2 regions of the Clostridium sp. JS66 genome follow, and region 1 is predicted to be linked to the other one. Evidence: riboswitches for the same ligand, from Rfam matches in the RefSeq annotation. Region 1 holds a riboswitch; the other holds the start of a gene.
What was found. A riboswitch is a leader RNA that binds a small molecule or an ion and turns the genes downstream of it on or off. The one in region 1 is predicted to bind lysine.

Region 1 (10,574 bases):
AAATCCAATACAATAATCGTACTTTCTTCTTTAAAAGAAAATATCAATGTTTAAGAGGTGCTAAAAATGATTTTTAAAGGTTTTAAATTTGGTATGATGTTACAATTTGCCATAGGTCCTGTTTGCATCTTTATATTTCAAATAGCATCATCAAAAGGTTTTTACACTGCAGAAACAGGTGTATTAGGTGCTGTTTTAATTGATGGATTATTCATTTTTGCTGCTACTATTGGTATATCTTCTATAATTGAAAAGCAAAATATAAAATTCATTTTAAAGATATTTGGTACTGTAATTTTATTTATTTTTGGACTCAGCACAATTCTAAACCAGTTTAATATAGACTTTTTACCAATCTTAAGCATCCAAAATACTAGTAATATAAATAATGCATTTTTTCATACGCTTATAATTACTGCTTCAAATCCACTCACTATAATCTTTTGGTCCGGTGTATTTTTATCCAAAATTACAGAAGAAAATACGAAAAAAACAGACATTTACCTATTTGGTTTTGGAGCACTGTTATCCACAATATTTTTTTTAACTTTAATTTCTTTATCAGGAAACTTTGCAAATAGCTTTCTATCTGTGGGTATAATACAAGCTTTAAATATAATTGTTGGTTTTTTATTGATATACTTTAGTATTAAAATGTTTTTAAAAAAGGCATAAAAAATGAGATTGCCGCATTAAGAAATTTATATGCAATATACTGCAATATTCATTCTTAGTACGACATCCTCATTTCTAAAATATATGTGATTTAATTTAGCCTAATAAATCATCCATATTATATAATCCTTTATCTTGATTAACAAGATATTGGGCAGCTTTCACTGCTCCTTGAGCAAATATATTTTTTGACATTGCAGTATGTTTTATTTCTACTATTTCATCCATTCCTGCAAATATAACAGTATGTTCACCTGCTATAGTGCCTCCACGAACTGCATGTATGCCAATTTCATTTTTTTCTCTTTTTCTTATTCCTTCTCTGCCATATATGAACCTTTTTGAGTTATTTAATTCATTATTTATTGCATTAGCTATCATATAGGCAGTTCCACTAGGTGCATCAACCTTCTTATTATGATGTTTTTCTATAATTTCTATATCAAAGCTTTCACTTAAGACAGCTGCTGCTTTTTTTACCAAACTAGTTAACACATTAATTCCAAGTGAAGTATTTCCTGATTGAAATACAGCTATTTTTTCAGAAGCTTTTTTAATACCATCTATATTTTCAGAAGAAAGCCCTGTTGTTGCTATTACTATTGGAGTTTTTGTTTCAATTCCATAATTTAACAAGCCTTCTAAGCCAGCTGGATTAGAAAAATCAATGATGACATCTGCATTTCCTTTATAATCAGATATTTCACTGTAAACCTCATAATTATTTTTACATCTATCTACATTTTTATCTATGCCTGCAGCTATTTCAGCATCTTCCATTGCTTCTATAGTCTTAGTCAAAACTTGTCCCATAGCTCCATTGCATCCACTTATTATTACCTTTAACATCTTATTTCTCCTTTACTTCTATACCGTATTCTTCCATGTTGCCTATTAATACCTTCTTATTTTTATCTTCCATAGTAGTTAAAGGCATTCTCAATTTTCCAACATTCATTCCCATAACATTCATAGCAGTCTTAACAGGAATAGGATTTGTTTCTATAAATAATGCATGTATAACTCCATTCATTTTAAGCTGCAGCTTTCTTGCTTCTTTAACATTGCCATTTAAATATTCCATAACCATGTTGTGAGTATCCTCTGGTAATATGTTAGCAACTACTGAAATTACACCTTTTCCTCCAAGAGATAATATAGGAACTACCATGTCATCATTTCCACTATAGATAGAAAAATCTTCTCCGCACAATCTAGCAATATCAGCTGCCAAAACTATATCACCACTAGCTTCTTTTATAGCTACTATATTTTCAACCTTTGACAGCTCATATACTGTTTCTGCCTTTAAACTCATTCCAGTTCTTCCTGGAACATTATATAAAACAGCTGGAACTTTTATACTACCCACTATAGCTTTAAAATGTTCTATAACACCTTTTTGAGTACTTTTGTTATAGTAAGGAGTTACAAGCAATACTCCATCTACTCCCACTTTTTCTGCATATTTACTTAATTCTATAGAATAAGCTGTGTTATTACTTCCTGTACCTGCTATAACTGGTATTCTCTTATTTACTCTTTTAACTGCAAATTCTATGGTTTCTTTTCTTTCTGCATCTGTCATAGTTGCAGCTTCTCCAGTAGTTCCGCATATAATTATTGCATCTGTTTTGTTTTCTATTTGCCAATCTATTAATTCACCTAATTTTTCATAGTCTATACCACTTTCTGTATATGGAGTAACTATAGCTACTCCTGATCCTTCAAATAAACACATAAATAACCCTCCTAAAATAAATTAAAGATTTTTAACTAATACTTCTGCTATTTGAACTGTATTTGTAGCTGCGCCTTTTCTTATATTATCAGCTACAACCCATAAATTAAGCCCATTTTCTATGCTAAAGTCTCTTCTTATTCTTCCAACATAAACTTCATCAGTTCCTTCAGCATTTATTGGCATTGGATAAACTGTATTTTTAACATCATCCTGTAAAATTATTCCGTCAGCATTTCCTAAAATTTCAAATACCTTATCTAGTTCAAAAGGTTTTTCAAATTCCAAATTTATAGAAACACTGTGTCCATATCTTACTGGAACTCTAACTGTAGTTGCTGTTATCTTTAAATCATAATCATTTAATATCTTTTTAGTTTCTTCTATCATTTTAATTTCTTCTTTTGTGTATCCATTCTCCATAAATACATCTATATGAGGCAGACAATTGTAAGCTATTTGATAAGGATATTTATTAGATGCTTCTCCCTTTATACCATTTTCTAAATCCTTTATTCCACCAACTCCTGATCCAGAAACTGCCTGATAAGTAGAATAAATTATTCTCTTTATTTTAAATGCATCATGCAATACTTTAAGTGGTACTACACATTGGATAGTAGAACAATTAGGATTTGCAATAATCCCTGTATTCCAATTTACATCTTCTGGATTTACTTCTGGTACTACTAAAGGAATATCCTTATCCATTCTCCAAGCACTGCTGTTATCTACTACTGTTACCCCATTTTCTTTTGCTATAGGAGCAAATTTTTTACTAATATCTCCACCAGCAGAAAATAATGCTATATCTATATCTCTTTTAAATGAATCTTCATTTAATTCTTCTACTATATATTCTTTACCTCTAAATTCCATTTTACTTCCAGCCGATTTTTTTGATGCAAAAAGGTATAAATTATCAATAGGGAAATTTCTTTCATCTAATACTTTTAAAAATGTTCTTCCAACCATTCCTGTTGTTCCAACGATAGCAATATTCGCATTTCTCATTTCAATCACCTCATACATATTTTTAGTTAATAGTTAAAAGCTAATAATTATTAACTTCTACAAGTTTAATTTTTGTGCTAAAACTGTTACTGCTTTTTGTTTATCTTTTGAATCTAAAGTATAAGATATACTTATTTCTGAAGTAGTTACTTGCTTAAATTCAATATCATTTTCTGCAAATATAGTGAATATAGAAGCTGCAACTCCAGACTGCTTCATCATACCTATTCCAACTACAGATAATTTTGTAATATCTGATTCCTTAGAAACTTTAATACCTTGTATTTCAGCCCTTAATTCTTTTTCAACCTCATTGATTGTACTTACATCTTCCTTTGATGCAGTAAAGGAAACATTTATATATCCATTAAATGGTGCTGTTTGACTTATCATATCAATATTCACATGATGTTTAGCCAATTTGTCAAATATTATTGATATATTTTTAGAATTATATGGCACATTGTTAACTGTAACCATAAGAACATCATCACTAATTGAAAGGCCTGTTATTACTTTTTCTTCCATTGTTTCATCATACTCCTTTATATAAGTTCCTTTTTGATTTCCATGCGTTGATGCTACATAAATAGGAATTTTATATTTACATCCTATTTCCACTGCTCTTGTTTCCATGACACCAGCTCCTAAGCTTGCCATTTCCATCATTTCTTCATAGCTTATATAATCCAACTTCTTTGCATTAGGCCAAACCCTTGGATCAACACCATATATTCCATCTACATCTGTGTATATTTCGCAGGTACAATTAAGCTTTGCAGCTAATGCTACAGCAGTGGTATCTGAGCCACCTCTTCCTAAAGTTGTTATATCTCCATTTTCATTCATGCCTTGAAATCCAGCAACTACTACTATTTTTCCATCCTTTAAATGATTCTCTACATTTTGAATCTCTATATCAAATATTCTATTTTTAGTATGAACTCCTCCTGTTTTTATTCCAGCTTGGAATCCTGTTAATGACACTGAATCATATCCACTTTCTTGAAATACCATAGATAGTAGTGCAATTGTCACCTGCTCTCCAGTTGATATTAACATATCCATTTCTCTCTTATTAGGATTATCAGAAATTTGTTTTGCCATATCTATAAGCTTATCTGTGGTCTTACCCATAGCAGAAACCACCACTACAATGTCATTACCTTCCTTTTTTCTTTCTATTACTTTCTTTGCAACAGCCTTTATTTTATCTATAGTTCCTACGGATGTTCCGCCATATTTTTGTACTATTGTAGCCAAATTCATTACCCCCTTCATTAAAATAATATATCGTTTCTAATAATATCTTCATAAGTTTCTCTTTTTACTGCTATTTTTGCTTCACCTTCTTTAACAAATACTACTGCTGGCTTAGGTATTCTATTATAATTGCTAGACATGCTGTAATTATAAGCTCCAGTAGTTAGAACTGCCATAATATCTCCTCTTTCAACTTCTGGAAGTTGAATTTCTTTTATTATTATGTCTCCAGATTCACAACACTTTCCTGCAATAGTATATATTTCACTATTTTCGGAATTAACTTTATTTGCAACTACAGCCTCATATTTTGCATCATATAATGCTGTTCTTGGATTATCTGCCATACCTCCATCTATAAAAACATACTGTTTACCACCATAAGTTTTTTTAGTACCACCTACATTATAGAGAGTAGTACCTGCATTAGCAATTATTGATCTACCTGGTTCTATCATAACTTTTTTAATATTTAAACCTGATTTTTGTGATTCTTCTTTAAGTATTGAAAGCATGTTTTTAAGACAACTATTTAAATTAACAGGTTTATCTCCTTCAGAATAATATACTCCAAAACCTCCTCCTAGATTTAACTCTTCAGTACTAAATCCACATTGATTTTTTATTTTTTCTAAGAACTTAATCATATCTGATACTTCTGAGTAAAATGATTTTTCTTCAAAAATTTGAGATCCTATGTGACAATGAAATCCCTTAAAGTTTACACTTTCACTATTTTGAAATCTGTTTATAATTTTACACATATCTTCATCAAATATAGATTCTCCAAATTTTGAATCGTTTTTTGAAGTTTGGATATATTCATGAGTATGAGCTTCTATACCTGGATTTACTCTTAATAAAACATCAACTTTTTTATTTAAGCTTTTACATAAATATTCAATTACTTCTAATTCATTTCTATTATCTACTACTATTCTTCCTATTCCTGCTTCAATAGCCATGCTTAATTCGCCTTCTGTTTTATTATTCCCGTGCATATAAATTCTACTTACAGGAAAATTTGCTTTTAAAGCTGTATAAAGTTCTCCACCAGATACCACATCTAAACTCAATCCTTCTTCACAGATAACTTTGGCAATTGCCAAATTCAAAAATGCTTTAGATGCATATATAACTTCACTTTCAATACCTTCTATTTCAAAATTATTTTTAAATTCTCTGCAAGTGCTTCTAACTAAATCTTCATCTACCACATATAGAGGAGTTCCAAATTCTTTTGCTAGTTCAGTGGTATCGCATTTTCCTATTTCTAAATGTCCTTTACTATTCACATTCATAGTTCCAAATAATTTCATCTTATCTTCCTCTTTTCATTAATTTTAAATATGTAAATTTTTGCTTAATTATCAATATATTAAATTTGTGTAAAATAAAAGCAGCTGTGAGCAAAAGGTACTCTCAACTGCATGTACAATACAAAGCCTTTTGCCCCAATATGATAAGCACTTCTTTAAAAAATCGGGCAATTTCCTAAAGACAGTACTATACTTGTTCAGCATAGTCCCAGTATACAAACATTAAAGCTTGTAAACTTCGGCGGATGACCCTTTCCTGTATTTTAAATATACATTACTTATGACAACCGCAACCTCTGTACCATATTGTATATATTAAATTTAGTGTTTTTTGGTAAATAAAAAACAGTTGTGAGCAAAAGGCACTCACAACTGCTGTGTATCACAACAAACCTTTTGCCCCAATATGACAAGCACTCCTTTAAAAAATCGGGCAATTTTTCAAAGACAGTACTATACTTATTCAGTATAATCCCAATACATAAAACTAAATTTTATGTATTTCGGCGAGTGTTCCTTTCCTGTAGCCAGTACTTATAACAACCGCGGCCTCTATGTCACATTGTTTATATATTCGTTTTTTATTTTCATCTGGTATACTTAGGAGTTTAACAAATTATATTCACTTAGTCAACTACTTTTTTTATATTTTTGTATATTTATACTTTTATTTCATTTTTAATATATGCAAATAACCAGCTATTTACTGGGTTTCCACAGATATCTTTAAAATTAAAAAACAAATATTTTTATATTTCAATCTTTCGCAATATAAAAACCTTATTTACACCTTATAAATCAAACGTAGTTTTAAAAACTACGTGTTATTATATTGGTATTTATAGCATTATTAAGTATTTTTAAGAAATTCATTAAAAAATAATTAATTAGCTTTCATTTTCATACTTATTCTAAATTGAAATTTTATGTATTAGTTATATAATATATATAATGACACATAATAAAGTTATACATTAAATTTAATTAAATGCAGTGAAATTTAATTTAATTGGCATTTATGCATGGATTTAATAGATACTTTCAAGCTTATTATATGGAGGTAATGTTATGAAAAAAATTTTTAGAGAACCTGTTAATGGTTTTACTCACGTATTTGGAGCCGTTGTATCACTGGTAGGGTTGATTTTGCTTATAGTAAAAGTTATATTTTCATCCCCATCCATAAGCGGTCTTAAACTTACAGGGGTTATAATATTTGGATTAAGCTTAATATTTTTATATACAGCAAGTTCTGTTTATCATTTAGTAAATTCTTCAGAAAAAGTAATTAAATTTTTAAGAAGGTTAGATCATTCAATGATATTTATACTTATTGCTGGAACATATACACCTATATGCTTAATCGCTTTAAGTGGTACATTAAGATGGGTTTTATTTATCACTGTATGGTCAATGGCCGTAGCTGGGATACTATTTAAAATGATATGGTTTAATCTCCCTCGCTGGATATCCACTTCATTTTATATAGGTATGGGATGGCTTGCAATCTTTGTTATATCACCTATTTCTAAAGTTCTTTCTATAAGTGGAGTAGCATGGCTGGTACTTGGTGGTATATTCTATACTGTTGGTGGCATTATATATGCTGCTAAATGGCCAAAATTGAACTTAAAGTTATTAGGATTTCATGAAATATTTCACATATTCGTATTACTTGGAAGTTTTAGTCACTATATATGCGTTTTAAAATATGTTATATAAAAAACAAGTGTTGAATTAATTTATCTTAATTCAACACTTATTTTTTTATTAATCTTCATATGATTCCTTGTGATATTATTTGTGTATACATTCTCTCATAAATGCTGCATATGATTTTTGAACCATAAAAAGTTTCTCCAACTATTCTCGCTTTTTTAGATTTATATTCCAAACTACATCTTGTATAATATCTAAAATACTCTTTTAATTCATTTATGCTGCCAACACTAAACTTATTACCAACCGTATTATCTTTGCTTAATATTTCTCTATGACATTTAGTATCTGATAAAATTACTGGAAGCCCACAATTTAGTGCTTGTAAAACAGATACTGATAACTTTTCAGATTTAGATGAAGATATAAAAATATTTGCACACTTTAAAAATTCTCTTAAATTGTCAACCTTGCCTTTTATCACAATACCTTCACTATTATACTTTTTACACTTCTTTAAAAGTGGTTCATATCCAAGTAAAACAAGAGTTGCAAAATTTGAAATATTAGCTCTTTGAAATGCATTAATTATTGTAAGAGGATCTTCAATTTTACTCATTGATGCAATTGAAATAAAAATTCTCTTTGTAGTATCTAATCCCAGCTTTTCTCTACGTCTTGCTATTTCTAATTTATCTACTGGTGAAAAATATATTTCGTCTACTCCATTTGGTATGTTATAGGCATTAACATCATAACTTTCTTTTAATTTTCTTCTTAAGCTATATGAGGATACAATAGGACAATTCATTTTAAATAGATATTTAACATATCTCTTATCTCTAATTTTTCCTATTATTTTACCCAATGCCGTAGTATACCCTTCATATGGAAAATTGCAAATTGTACTGCAATGCTTAAATTTGCTTAAATACTTTACAGCAAGTATATCAGAATCATATCCTATGGTGTGTATAATATCTGGCTGCAGCTCTTCACAAGTCACAGCCAAAATCCTTTTCCCTTTTAACCACAATTTTGTTCTTGATAAACCTAAAGAATAAATATCAATTTTTAGCCTTTCAAAATCTTCATATACACTATCTTCAGGTTCCTTTAATAAAGTAATAATTTTAGGTCTAAATTCTCTTCTATTAATGTTTCTCAATATATTATATAGCTGATTAGTTATTTCAGATGCTCCAAGATTTGAGACTATATACAAAATCATTTTTGACATATTTTATAAGTCTCTCCTTCATTACCTTGCTAAATATACCTTTCCAAATCATATTTACATAACCCTTTTAATTACTTACTTTACTATAAATCATGGTAATTTGATATTATTCACTTTTAATCACACCTTATTTCATTTTTGTCTTAGTATAATTTATATTACATTTCAATAAAAACATTCCTCAAAAACTCAATTTAATCTTTTAGTAATACACTATAGTTCTAACTATTTCACTATTCTTTTCACCTATACTAGTAAATTTAAGTATATTCTGTAATTCTTCATTGCCTTTTGTTACTGCCAATAAATCACCTTCACTTAAATTAAAATTCTTACCGCTATTTTCATTAATTTCTACTTGTCCACTCACACAATAAAATACTTCTGTTAGCATAGAATAATCTTTACTTTGTAATTTTTCTAGTATTATTTCTTTAATTTCTTCTCTACTAATCTCAATAGCTTCCACTTTTCCACTACAGCCCTCAGCCATCATTAAATTGAAATCTGTTACTTTTCCATAACTCTTGGTATTCCAATCTCCACTAAAGCTGTCCTGATCAAATTTTTTTAATACTATATTATGATGATTTTCATGATTAAGAACAAGTTCTCCTTTTAAAATCATTATTATCCTGGATATCCTCGGTAAATGTGTAAATGTAGATTCCTCTATTTGAACCTTTGCAGAACTCAAACGCCATTTAAAATTTCTTTCACTATATACAGCTTCCTTTGGATAAATTAAAAGCTGAGTTGTTGTCCCTCCTGACCATTCACTGGTTTTATGGTTTTCTTTTTTAATAATTTCATAAATCATTATATTTATCCCCCTATTCATATATACTGCAGACTATGCTGCAAAAAATTTATCCAATAGACACCATTTCTTATGTATAAATCTAAACAATATTTATATCAAATTTAGACTTTATCTCAAATTAAATTTTAAATATTAAAAACATCATTATAAAAACTTTTTTCTTCTTTTATTTTAGATATTTTATCTAAAATAATTGGAATTCCACATTTTATATTTTCTGAATTAGCTCTTGATATACTTATTTTTAGAATATTATCATTGAAATAATCCTTCAAATAATTTTTTTCTACATCTTCTAAATATATATTACTACTGTATCTAAGCTCTTTAATAATATTACTTACATTTACATTCTCTATTAATTCAATACAAGCAAAAAATCCAGTATCAGGTACATGACATTTTAAATAAGGCATATTTGCCTGTGCTAATTCTTTTTTTACTAAATTCATTCTTTCAGAATAAGTTTTTCTAATTTTTTTAACATGTGCTTTAAACATACCACTTTTTATATAAATTTCCAAGGCTCCTTGAGATAATACTGAAGTGCTTAAATCTGCCCACTTCTTATATTCTTTAAACACATTTGTTAAAATTTTAGGCAATACTACTGCTGCAATTCTAAGCCCTGGTAGTAATATTTTTGAAAAACTTTTTAAATATATTACTCTTGAGGAAATATCATCATAATACATAGGGTAAGAATTGCTCTTAATTTCTAAATCAGCAAGGTAATCATCTTCTATTATGTATACATCGTATTTTTCTGCCAGTTTTAAAATTTGTTTTTTTTCTTCACTAGAATAGCTTGTTCCTAATGGATTATGAAATCTTGGTATG
Region 2 (10,574 bases), 2.0 Mb from region 1:
AGATATGGAAGGTACTGTTGAAATACAGGCTAAGGATGTGGAAAAAATAGTGGCATCCATAGCTAAAATACCTGAAAAAACTGTGTCAGTAGATGAAGCTGATATACTTAAAAACTTAGATGAAACGATAAAAAAGGAAATATTTGGCCAAGAAAAAGCAATAGAATCTATAGTTACAGCTATAAAAAAATCTCGTGCAGGTTTTAATGATGAAAATAAAACTGTGGCTAATCTGTTATTTGTGGGACCTACAGGTGTAGGAAAGACAGAAATATGTAAACAGGTGTCAAAGGCATTAAATATTCCACTTATAAGATTTGATATGAGTGAATATCAAGAAAAGCATACAGTGGCAAGACTTATTGGGGCTCCTCCAGGATATGTAGGTTATGAAGAAGGTGGACTTCTTACAGATGCAGTAAGAAAAAATCCTTATTGTGTACTGCTGCTGGATGAAATTGAAAAAGTTCATCCAGATGTTTTAAATGTATTACTGCAGTTAATGGATTATGCAACTCTTACAGATAGTACTGGAAAAAAGGTTGATTTTAGAAATGTAATACTTATAATGACTTCTAATGCAGGAGCTAGATCTATTGGAAAACCTCTTATGGGATTTGGAGGAAGAACTGTAGAAAATGAAAATATAGATAAAGAAATAGAAAGATTTTTCTCTCCAGAGTTTAGAAATAGGTTAGATAATATCATAGTGTTTAATAAAATGAATGAGGATATGGCACTTTTAGTAGCTAAAAAGACTATAAGAGAATTTGAAGAAAAGTTAAAAACTAAAAATATAAAAATACAGGTTACAGAAAAGTGTTATAAGTGGTTAGCAAGTAAAGGATTATCTTTAGAATATGGTGCAAGGGAAATAATAAGAATCGTATCACAGCAAATAAAACCTTACTTTGTTGATAAGGTACTATTTGGAGATGTAGATAATAAAAAGATCATAGTCATAGATACAAAAGAGGATAAAGTTTTTATTAGCTAAAAAATATATAAGTATTTAAAGATAAAGTTTATAAGCTTGTAAAAAAACAGTTTTGGAAATTCCAAAGCTGTTTTTTCTAAATTTAATTACATAAGTTTGTTATTTTCAAAAAAGTAAGAAAAAAATGATAAAATTATATAAATTATCCTTAAAGTATGCGATAATATAAATAATGAGTTTGGAATATTATACCGTGGAGGAGGATTATAATGATTAATGGTTTAAATTGGAATTACCAAAACATTCCTATGATAGACGATACAAGTAGTGTTAGAAAATATAATACATTAGATGATCTTTCTTTAGCATACAATAGTATAAAAACAAATAATAGTGATTATTACTATAATATTAAAAATTCCTCTAGCAAAATATATTCAGTATCTACAGTGAAAAATGATGCTTCGGAGCTTTTTACTAGAGGTAAAAATTTAGTAGATGAAAGTAACAATGGATTATTTCAATCCAAAACTGCTGTTTCTAGTGATGATAAAAAGGTTTCTGCTTCAGCAAAAGAGGGGGCATTAAATAAAACCTATAGTGTAGAAGTTAAAAACATTGCTAAATATCAAAGTAATAAGAGCAATGAGATTAATGCTTATGATAAAGCAAGGTTTAATGTAGGAAATAACACTTTTGCAATAAATCACAATGGACAAACTAAGGATATATCCTTTAAAGTAGATGCAAGTGACAACAATGAAAAAGCTTTAAATAGTATGGTTAATGCTATAAATAATTCTGATGCAGGAGTTAAAGCTTCAATAGTAAAAGATTCTAAAACTAATTTAATGTATATGAAAATTGATTCAAAGGAGACTGGAAAAGGTAATTTTTTTGAAGTTGTAGACAAGATTGGTAATGCAGCAGCTGCATCTGGGACTAGTAATAAAGTTCAGACAGCTGAAGATGCAAATTATAATGTAAATGGGGTAAACTATACATCTAAAACAAATGATATAAGTTTAGATAATGGAAAAGTTAATTTAAATCTTAAGGAAAGCACTACAACTCCAATTAATGTAAAAGTTAAAAGTGATGCCAATAAGATAGAAAAGGGTATTGAAAACTTTGTAAATAGCTATAATAAATTTTCCAGTGACATACAAAATAATGATTTCGATTCCAACATATTAAAAGCATCAACAAGTGCATTAAAAAGAAATGAAGCTAGATTAAAAGGTATAGGAATAACTGTTAATGAAGATAATACTTTATCTATTGATAAGAAAAAACTTAATGAGGCAATTGAAAATGATGCTGATAAAGTAAAAAATATATTTTCAGGGTATACTGGAATTGGTAAAAAAATAACCAGTGCTGCTAAGGCAGTGGAAATTAATCCAAATATAGTTGTACAAGTTAATCAAAATATTGGATATAATAATAATTATGCTATTATGCAAAGTACAGCTCAGTATGGAAATTTTCTTAATTTAATCAGATAAAAATAATAATAAATTATAGATTCAAAATTATGGAGGTGTTGTATTATTAATAAAAATTTTAATTTAAATGAAGGTATTAGGGAAAATGAAATTAGATTGGTGGGTGAAGAAGAAAGTGTAATTATCAAAACTAATGAAGCTTTAAATCGTGCTAGAGATGAAGGATTAGATTTGGTAATGATTTCTCCAACAGCTAAGCCGCCAGTGTGTAGGATAATGGACTATAATAAATTTCTTTATGAACAATCTAAGAAAGAAAAAGAAGCAAAAAAGAATCAAAAGGTTGTTGATATTAAAGAGATAAGATTAAGACCTAATATCGAAGAACATGACATACAAATTAAGGCTAATAATGCTAAAAAGTTTTTATCTAGCGATAATAAAGTGAAAGTATCCATTAGATTTAGAGGTAGAGAAAACAATTATACTCATTTGGCAAGTAAGGTATTTGATGTATTTATTTCTAAATTAGAAGATACTGCAGTAATTGAAAAGTCACCTAAATTAGAGGGAAATAATATGATTATGATATTAGCACCTAAGAAATAATATATTTTTAGTAATTGGTTTATGAACTATTTAACTTAATATGAAATATATTACTATAATTAGTAAATACATTTAAAATGTATTTACTAATTATAAGTTTTAGTGTATAATAGTTAATTATAAGTGAATAACTGAGATAGAGGCGCAAAATTTAAGAGTAGCACTGCAGAGGTAAGTACTATGAAGCAGTTTGAAAGGAAATTTTGCCGAAACTTATAGCAGATGCTTTAATGCTATATAGTTGGGCTTTGTATAGAATATGTACAGGACTGTCACAAAGTTTATTTTGTGGAGAGCTATCATTCATGTATTAATATGTATTAAATACGTATTTTAATGCTCTGAGTGTGTTCTCAGAGCATTTTTTATCTTAGTTATTTCACTTATCGGAGAATATTACCGATAAGGGGGAGAAAAATGGAACAAGTTAATCAAATTAAAGAGCAGGAGTCAGGTGGATTAAAAAGAACTCTAAAGGCAAGACATCTTAACATGATTGCAATGGGTGGTGCCATTGGAACAGGAATATTTTTAGCACTGGGAGATACAATTAAACAAGCAGGTCCAGGAGGTGCTTTAGTTGCATATGGTTGTATAGGTATTATGGTATATTTTTTAATGACTAGTTTAGGAGAAATGGCAACCTTCATGCCAGATTCAGGTTCTTTCAGTGTTTATGCAACAAAGTTTGTAGATCCAGCATTTGGATTTGCTATGGGATGGAATTATTGGTATAACTGGGCTATTACTGTTGCTACAGAAATGGTTGCAGGTGCTGTGCTTATGAAATTTTGGTTTCCAGGAGTTCCACCTGTTATATGGAGTGTTATATTCCTTACATTAGTAGTTGTGCTTAATCTTTTATCAGCGAGAGCATATGGAGAAGCAGAATTTTGGTTTGCAGGTATTAAAGTAGCTACTGTAATTGTATTTTTGATAGTAGGTATTGCAACTATATATGGAATAATAGGCGGACATTATGTTGGATTCAAGAATTTTACAGTTGGTGAAGCACCATTTGTAGGTGGACCTAAATCAATTTTTCTAATATTTTTAATTGCAGGATTCTCATTTCAAGGAACTGAACTTGTTGGTGTAGCTGCTGGTGAAAGTGAAGACCCTGGCAAAAATATACCAAAGGCGATAAATACAATATTCTGGAGAATTTTGCTATTCTATATGGGAACAATATTTGTAGTTGGAGCATTAATTCCTTACACAGATGCAGGTGTTCAGACTAGTCCATTTACTATGGTATTTCAAAGAGCTGGTATTGCAGCTGCAGCATCGTTAATGAATGCTATTATCTTAACTTCAGTACTATCAGCTGGAAATTCAGGAATGTATGCTTCAAGCAGAACCTTATATGGAATGGCTAAGGATGGAAAAGCTCCTGCATTCTTTGGAAAACTTAATTCAAGAGGAGTGCCTGTAAATGCATTAATAGCAACTACAATAGTAGCATCACTTTGCTTTTTAACAGGTCTTTATGCAGAAACAACGGTTTATGTATGGCTTGTAGCAGCTTCAGGACTTGCAGGATTTGTTGCCTGGGTAGGCATAGCGTTGTGCCATTATCGTTTCCGTAAAGCTTATGTGGCTCAAGGACGTGATTTAGGTAAATTAAAATATACAGCTAAATTATTTCCATTAGGTCCAATAATAGCCTTGGTATTATGCGTAGTAGTTATTTTAGGCCAAGGATTAACTTATTTTCAAGCAGATACAATAGATTGGAAAGGAGTAACTTCATCATATATAGGATTACCATTATTTTTAGTATTATGGTTAGGATACAAAAAGAAACATAATACTAAGGTTGTAAAATTGGAAGATGTTGATTTGAAAGTTAATGAAGAAAAAACATTTTAAATAGCATATGTTTTGTAAGGTAAAAAGTACACGCTAGGTTATATATAGCGTGTACTTTTATACTTTACTAACTATTTTTACAAGATTCCTTGGCAGTATAACTAATAATTGATAAAATAAATAATGTCACAAAATATATGATTAAGGAGATAAATGCAATGAATGAAAGTACAATACAAGTAAAAGTTATAAAGGTTAATGAACTGGCAAAATTACCAGAGTATGCTCATGAAGGTGATGCAGGTATGGATTTATTCTCTATAGAAGAAATTGTTATACCTCCATTAGAAACTGCACTTATACATACAGGTATAAAAATAGAACTTCCAAGAAATACTGAGGCTCAAATTAGGCCAAGAAGTGGTCTAGCACTTAAACATTCTATAACAGTTTTAAATACTCCAGGAACTATAGATGAAGGATATAGAGGTGAAATTGGAGTAATACTTATCAATCATGGAAAAATTCCATTTAAAGTTGAAAAGAATATGAAAATAGCTCAAATGGTAGTTAAACCTATAACTAGAGTTAGCATATTAGAAGTAGAAGAGTTATCTGAAAGTGAGAGAGCAGAAGGCGGATTTGGATCAACAGGAGTTAAGTAGTGAAAAGCTTCATAATAGCATATTAGCAGTATAAAAAATGAGTACTTATAGAGTTCTATAAGTACTCATTTTTTTATTGAATAGATACTTGAAATTGCATTCTGTAGCCTTGATTAGAAACCTTAATATTAGAAGTAACATCACTTGTTATAAATAGATAATATGTTTGATTAGCAACATAAGGTTTCAAAGGAATAATTCTTATAGATTTTTTATCATCAGACAAAGATGCTTCAGTAGGAATTCTAGTTCCATCACTATCAACTACATATATATTCGTATTGTTTACATTTTCTTTTGCAAGTTCTTTATCATAATACAATGTCAATTGCATATTTTTGTCTAAGTTTTTTTGGAAATTTAAATCTTGCCATTTTGAGTCAGTAAAGGAAGATTTATCAACAGGGAGTAATATCTCTGTTAATGGGAAAGAAGAATTATTATTATATTTTTGTGGAGTTCCTAATGCATATTTAATAGTAACATTACTATTTAACTTTAAATCTTTAATTTTGTTTTCACTTTCTTCATTATCGTTAAGGTAGAAGAATTGGGATACTCCATTAGAATTTTGAATTTCTAAAAATATAAAATTATTTTCTTTATATATATTTTTTAAATTACCTGAAGCCCAAGATATACCAATTATAGGCTGAAAGCTTCTTTGAATATCATAATAGCTAAAATTTTTTCCGTCAGAATTTTTTACTGTTATATTGTGCAATGGAACATCTGCTTCTATTATAGTGTAAGGATAACTTGCTATTTGAGACAATGCAACATTATTATCTGGAGAAGTTTCTTCAACTAATACATTTACTTGTTGCTCAGAATCTTCCACAGCCTTTACAGTGATTCCATAACCAGAAGTAGGCTTTTCTCCACTCATAACAGCTATATAGGACTTGTTAGAAGAGCTGTCAGTATAAGAAACAAAACCTTCATTGTTTTTATAAAGTTCGATTTTTTTCATTAAATCACTAGGAGCCTCATCTTGTGATATAGTATGAAAATTAACTTTATTATAAATTATAGAATATGTCTTTGCTTCAATAGAATTTGTGTTTTTGGACAAAACTGCAGCGCTTACTTTGAATGGCATGTATACTAAACCTATGCCCAAAGCAATACACGTGGATATTAAAAATTTTTTTCTCATTAATGGGACCTCCCTGAAAATAATCCTTTAGTTAATTAAATAAAAAATAAATGTACTTTTAAAATTCTAAATTTGTCAAACGCCATTTTAATAGGGTACAAGAAATATACCCTATTAAAATATAAATATATAGAGCTTCCTCCGTATATTAAATTAGACGTAACCATAATATAAAATGTTTCAAAAACTTTTATATTTTTTTAATTAATAGATTTAGCTATATTTATCAACGAATCTTCTGGCAAAGTACTGGATAAATAATATTGTACATTATTGTTTATCCATACTATTTGTGTAGTGGCAGATTTACTGTCTTTCATATAATTAATATAAGCTTTATTACTATTTATATATACAGTTTTAGATCCGTCTAAATTGGATATATTTTTGCTCTCATATATTTCAAAATATGAGGAATCTGAGCTATATTTTAATTTAATACATTTCAATTTTGCATCTGGAATTGATATATCTGTAAGATTAAAACCATCTGGAACATAAGATGGAGTTATGATCTTACTTTCAAAATATTTTTCAGCAGTTGCCATATCTAAGTTTTTCTGTGGTGAAGCTATACCTTGAAGTCCCTTATAGGATTCTTTACCACTAAAATTTTCACTTGGTGTCAAAGAGTTTTGCGTTGAGTTTCCAGATGTAGAAGTACCACTTGAACTCTTGGAATCAGCAATGCTATCTACTGAATTGGCAGTATTGGTGCTGCTTTTAGTTGTCTTATCATCTGGTTTATTATTAGCGGATGTACCAGATTTATCTTTATTTTTTGAAGAATCATTTACTGATTTAGCTAAATCATTATTACTTTTTGTTTTTGAGCCTTCTTTAATTTTTCCACTATCATTAGAGTTTTTATACTGTTGCTCATTATTATCTACGTAATTACGAGGTATAGTTGAATTATTAAAGAAATAATTATATGTAAATCCGATTATTAAAAAAGCTGCAGAAGCTGCCGTAGCAAGTATAGGTTTTATCCTATTCTTTTTTTTACTTTTACATTTTTCTAAAGTCATTTTTTTTAATTTTTCAGTAGCATAAATGTCTTTAAGGAGCAAATTTGATGCCTCTTTAAAATATTCCATATTATCCTTCATATTCAATCTTCCCATCTATATTAAATTTTAACATTTTTCTAGCACGAAAAAGCCGACTACGAATCGTTGCTTCTGGTACATTTAAAATTTTACTTATATCCGTAGTAGATAATTCCTCGTAATAATAAAGTAGTATAGGCTCTTTATATTTATGAGGCAAATTCATAACTTCATTTAATAATTTTTCATATTGAATTGAATTAATAACCTTATTGTCTATATTAGCATCTACATAATTGTCAGCTATTGAAGGGTTGTCAGTATAGTCAAATGCAAATACCCTCTTAAACCATGAATTTCTTAATATATCCTTGCAGGCATTCATGGTAATAGTCATAATCCATGTTTTTTCACTACTTCTCTTTTCAAACTTGTAAAAATTCTTATAGACTTTTATAAATACTTCTTGAAAAACATCTTCAGCTAAATACTTGTCCTTAAGGTACATGTAAGCAATTCTTAGTACATCATCGCCATAGTCGTTCATTAATCTTTCTAGTTCCTTGTCCATGTTTTAATAATATCTTTTTTCAAGATATTTCCCCCCCATCACAAATACCAAATGTACTAAAATGTAATAGCTTAATTAATTTCTGAATTGAGCAACTAAAAATTAATGGATATAAGAATTTCATATTATATAATATCATATCACATTTTCCAGTGTTTGGCGTAGTTTTAAAATCAAAAAATATATGATATAACGATAAAAATAGCTAATTTAGAGAAATATTAAAGAAATAAATATATAATACTATAATTTTTACAACATTCCATAGTCAAGTATTAGTAAATTTCTATTTTAATTTACATAGTAACAATTTTATAAATGCAAACATTCATTTGTTGAACAATTTTGAGGAATTAAAATATTAATTTGTGTTTGATTTGATATTGTATTTTTTTATAAGTACGATAATAATAGCATATTTTGTATTTGAAAAAAAGATGACAAAAAAGCTTAGAAAAACTTCTAAGCTTTTTTGTCTAAGGGAAATTAATAAGAACATTGAAAAAATTTCATATACCATAAGGACCTGTTATACTATTACCAAATCCCATAGCCCTTGAAATAGAACAATCATATTTTAAAATTTTAATAGACTTATGTTTGGATAACATATTTCCTATTTTAAGCTTTCTTATATCATAATAATCAAGGCAATGAGTATCAGAACCAACAGATATTTTTATATCATTTTTTTTCAAATGTTTAAATAATCGTTTAGTTTTCCAAGTATCTATGGATTTTACTATTTCATCAAAATACTCGTAACCTTCATTTACATTTAGTTCCCAGAATAGATTGTTTTCTTTTAATTTGCTTATTAAAAAATTCAATCCATAATTTTTATATAAGCGAAGCAAATCGGTGTGTGCCAAACCAATATTGCATTTTAAATGTTTTGTGTATTTATCTAATTCACTAAGTTTTACACTATTTTTAAAGTAGTCTATATATTCTAAAAGAACATAATCTAACTTATTAAATAGATCATAGGGTAAATTATTTAAATCGCATAAGTCCTTATTCATACATATTTCAATTCCAGAATATATTTTTATATTGTTCTTATATTTTAATTTTAAACCTTCTAAGTTTTCTATATAGCGTCCTAAGTTTTCTATAAGTACAGAATTACATTTATCAGTTTGAAAGTGATCAGATATACCTATTGCAGTTAAGTTATGTTCTATAGCATTTTCAATTATTTTTTCTGGAGAGTGAATTCCATCTGACCAAAGAGTATGATTGTGTAAATCCATAAAATCTATTGAACTTAAGTCCATTAAAAATACCTCTTTTCAATTCAAGTATTTATTCTTATAAATTTTCTAATAATTTTTAATTTAATATATTTTCTATAAAACGATTACACTTATATGATATAATTAAATTAAAGAAATGTAAATGATATTTTAAACAGATCATATAGAAAATTAATTGAAAATTTCTGTGTCAACTTATTGATTTATTAATATAATGAAATTAAGCAAGGGATGTAAAGTGATGAAATTAGGATTATAAAATGAGGTTACTATTAGAAAAAACAAAGTATAATATTAAAATATACTAAATTTTAATATACTTTATTAAATTTTTATAATTAAAAATAAACACTATTAGTTTATTAAAATCTAATAAACCAATAGTGTTTTATTATATTTAACTTTAATATACAAATACCAATTTATCTATTCTAGCAGCTAATGGCTTAGACCAAAGCCATTGATTAGTAGCACTATCATCAAAATAGTAAAAAGCTCCCTTAGATGGATCAACGCCATTAAGAGCATCCTTAGCAGCTTGTACACATTCTGCTGATGCAGACTTATCAATCCATCCATTTGCAACTGGAGTAAACTGGTAATATCCACCAGATTTTTCGTATATTACAGAAGATATAGTTTTTGGAAAACGAGGGTCTTTAACTCTATTTAACACTACAGCACCTACAGCTACCTTAGCATTGTAAGATTCACCTTGGGCTTCAGCCATTATGAGTCTAGAAAGAATATCTAAGTCACTTGCTGTATAAGAGGCAGTTGTATTAGAAACTGCTGTAGCAGAAGTTGTTGTTGTATTTAATGAAGTTATTCCAGGTAAAGTAAGCTTATCACCAATATTTAAATAGTTGTCCCATTTATTATTAGCTTGTCTTAAATCGGAAATGGACACACCATATCTTTGTGATATTAGATATAAACTATCCCCACTTTTTACAGTGTAAATGCATCCGGGAACAGTAAGTGTTTTTCCTGGATATATTGCTGTGTTTGTAAGATTATTGTCTTTCATGATAGACGTATAGGTTGTATTAAAAAGTTTTC

Region 2: another riboswitch for lysine. It lies ahead of Q6H37_RS22520 (amino acid permease); the one in region 1 lies ahead of lysA (diaminopimelate decarboxylase).

What each region holds. Positions count from the first base shown of each region.
Region 1 is NZ_CP131467.1:2,845,670-2,856,243, reverse strand. Features, by position in the region: gene Q6H37_RS13395 (Lrp/AsnC family transcriptional regulator) at 1-54, shown strand, start outside; gene Q6H37_RS13390 (LysE family translocator) at 67-675, shown strand; gene dapB (4-hydroxy-tetrahydrodipicolinate reductase) at 772-1,524, opposite strand; gene dapA (4-hydroxy-tetrahydrodipicolinate synthase) at 1,526-2,416, opposite strand; gene Q6H37_RS13375 (aspartate-semialdehyde dehydrogenase) at 2,438-3,430, opposite strand; gene Q6H37_RS13370 (aspartate kinase) at 3,488-4,693, opposite strand; gene lysA (diaminopimelate decarboxylase) at 4,711-6,012, opposite strand; lysine riboswitch at 6,150-6,320, opposite strand; lysine riboswitch at 6,416-6,576, opposite strand; gene trhA (PAQR family membrane homeostasis protein TrhA) at 7,081-7,734, shown strand; gene Q6H37_RS13355 (glycosyltransferase) at 7,790-8,911, opposite strand; gene Q6H37_RS13350 (HutD family protein) at 9,114-9,731, opposite strand; gene Q6H37_RS13345 (PLP-dependent aminotransferase family protein) at 9,860-10,574, opposite strand, start outside.
Region 2 is NZ_CP131467.1:4,885,714-4,896,287, reverse strand. Features, by position in the region: gene clpA (ATP-dependent Clp protease ATP-binding subunit ClpA) at 1-997, shown strand, start outside; gene fliD (flagellar filament capping protein FliD) at 1,207-2,445, shown strand; gene infC (translation initiation factor IF-3) at 2,536-2,994, shown strand; lysine riboswitch at 3,124-3,301, shown strand; gene Q6H37_RS22520 (amino acid permease) at 3,412-4,866, shown strand; gene dut (dUTP diphosphatase) at 5,025-5,471, shown strand; gene Q6H37_RS22510 (protease complex subunit PrcB family protein) at 5,545-6,630, opposite strand; gene Q6H37_RS22505 (DUF4367 domain-containing protein) at 6,831-7,742, opposite strand; gene Q6H37_RS22500 (sigma-70 family RNA polymerase sigma factor) at 7,732-8,253, opposite strand; gene Q6H37_RS22495 (CpsB/CapC family capsule biosynthesis tyrosine phosphatase) at 8,763-9,533, opposite strand; gene Q6H37_RS22490 (LysM peptidoglycan-binding domain-containing protein) at 9,916-10,574, opposite strand, start outside.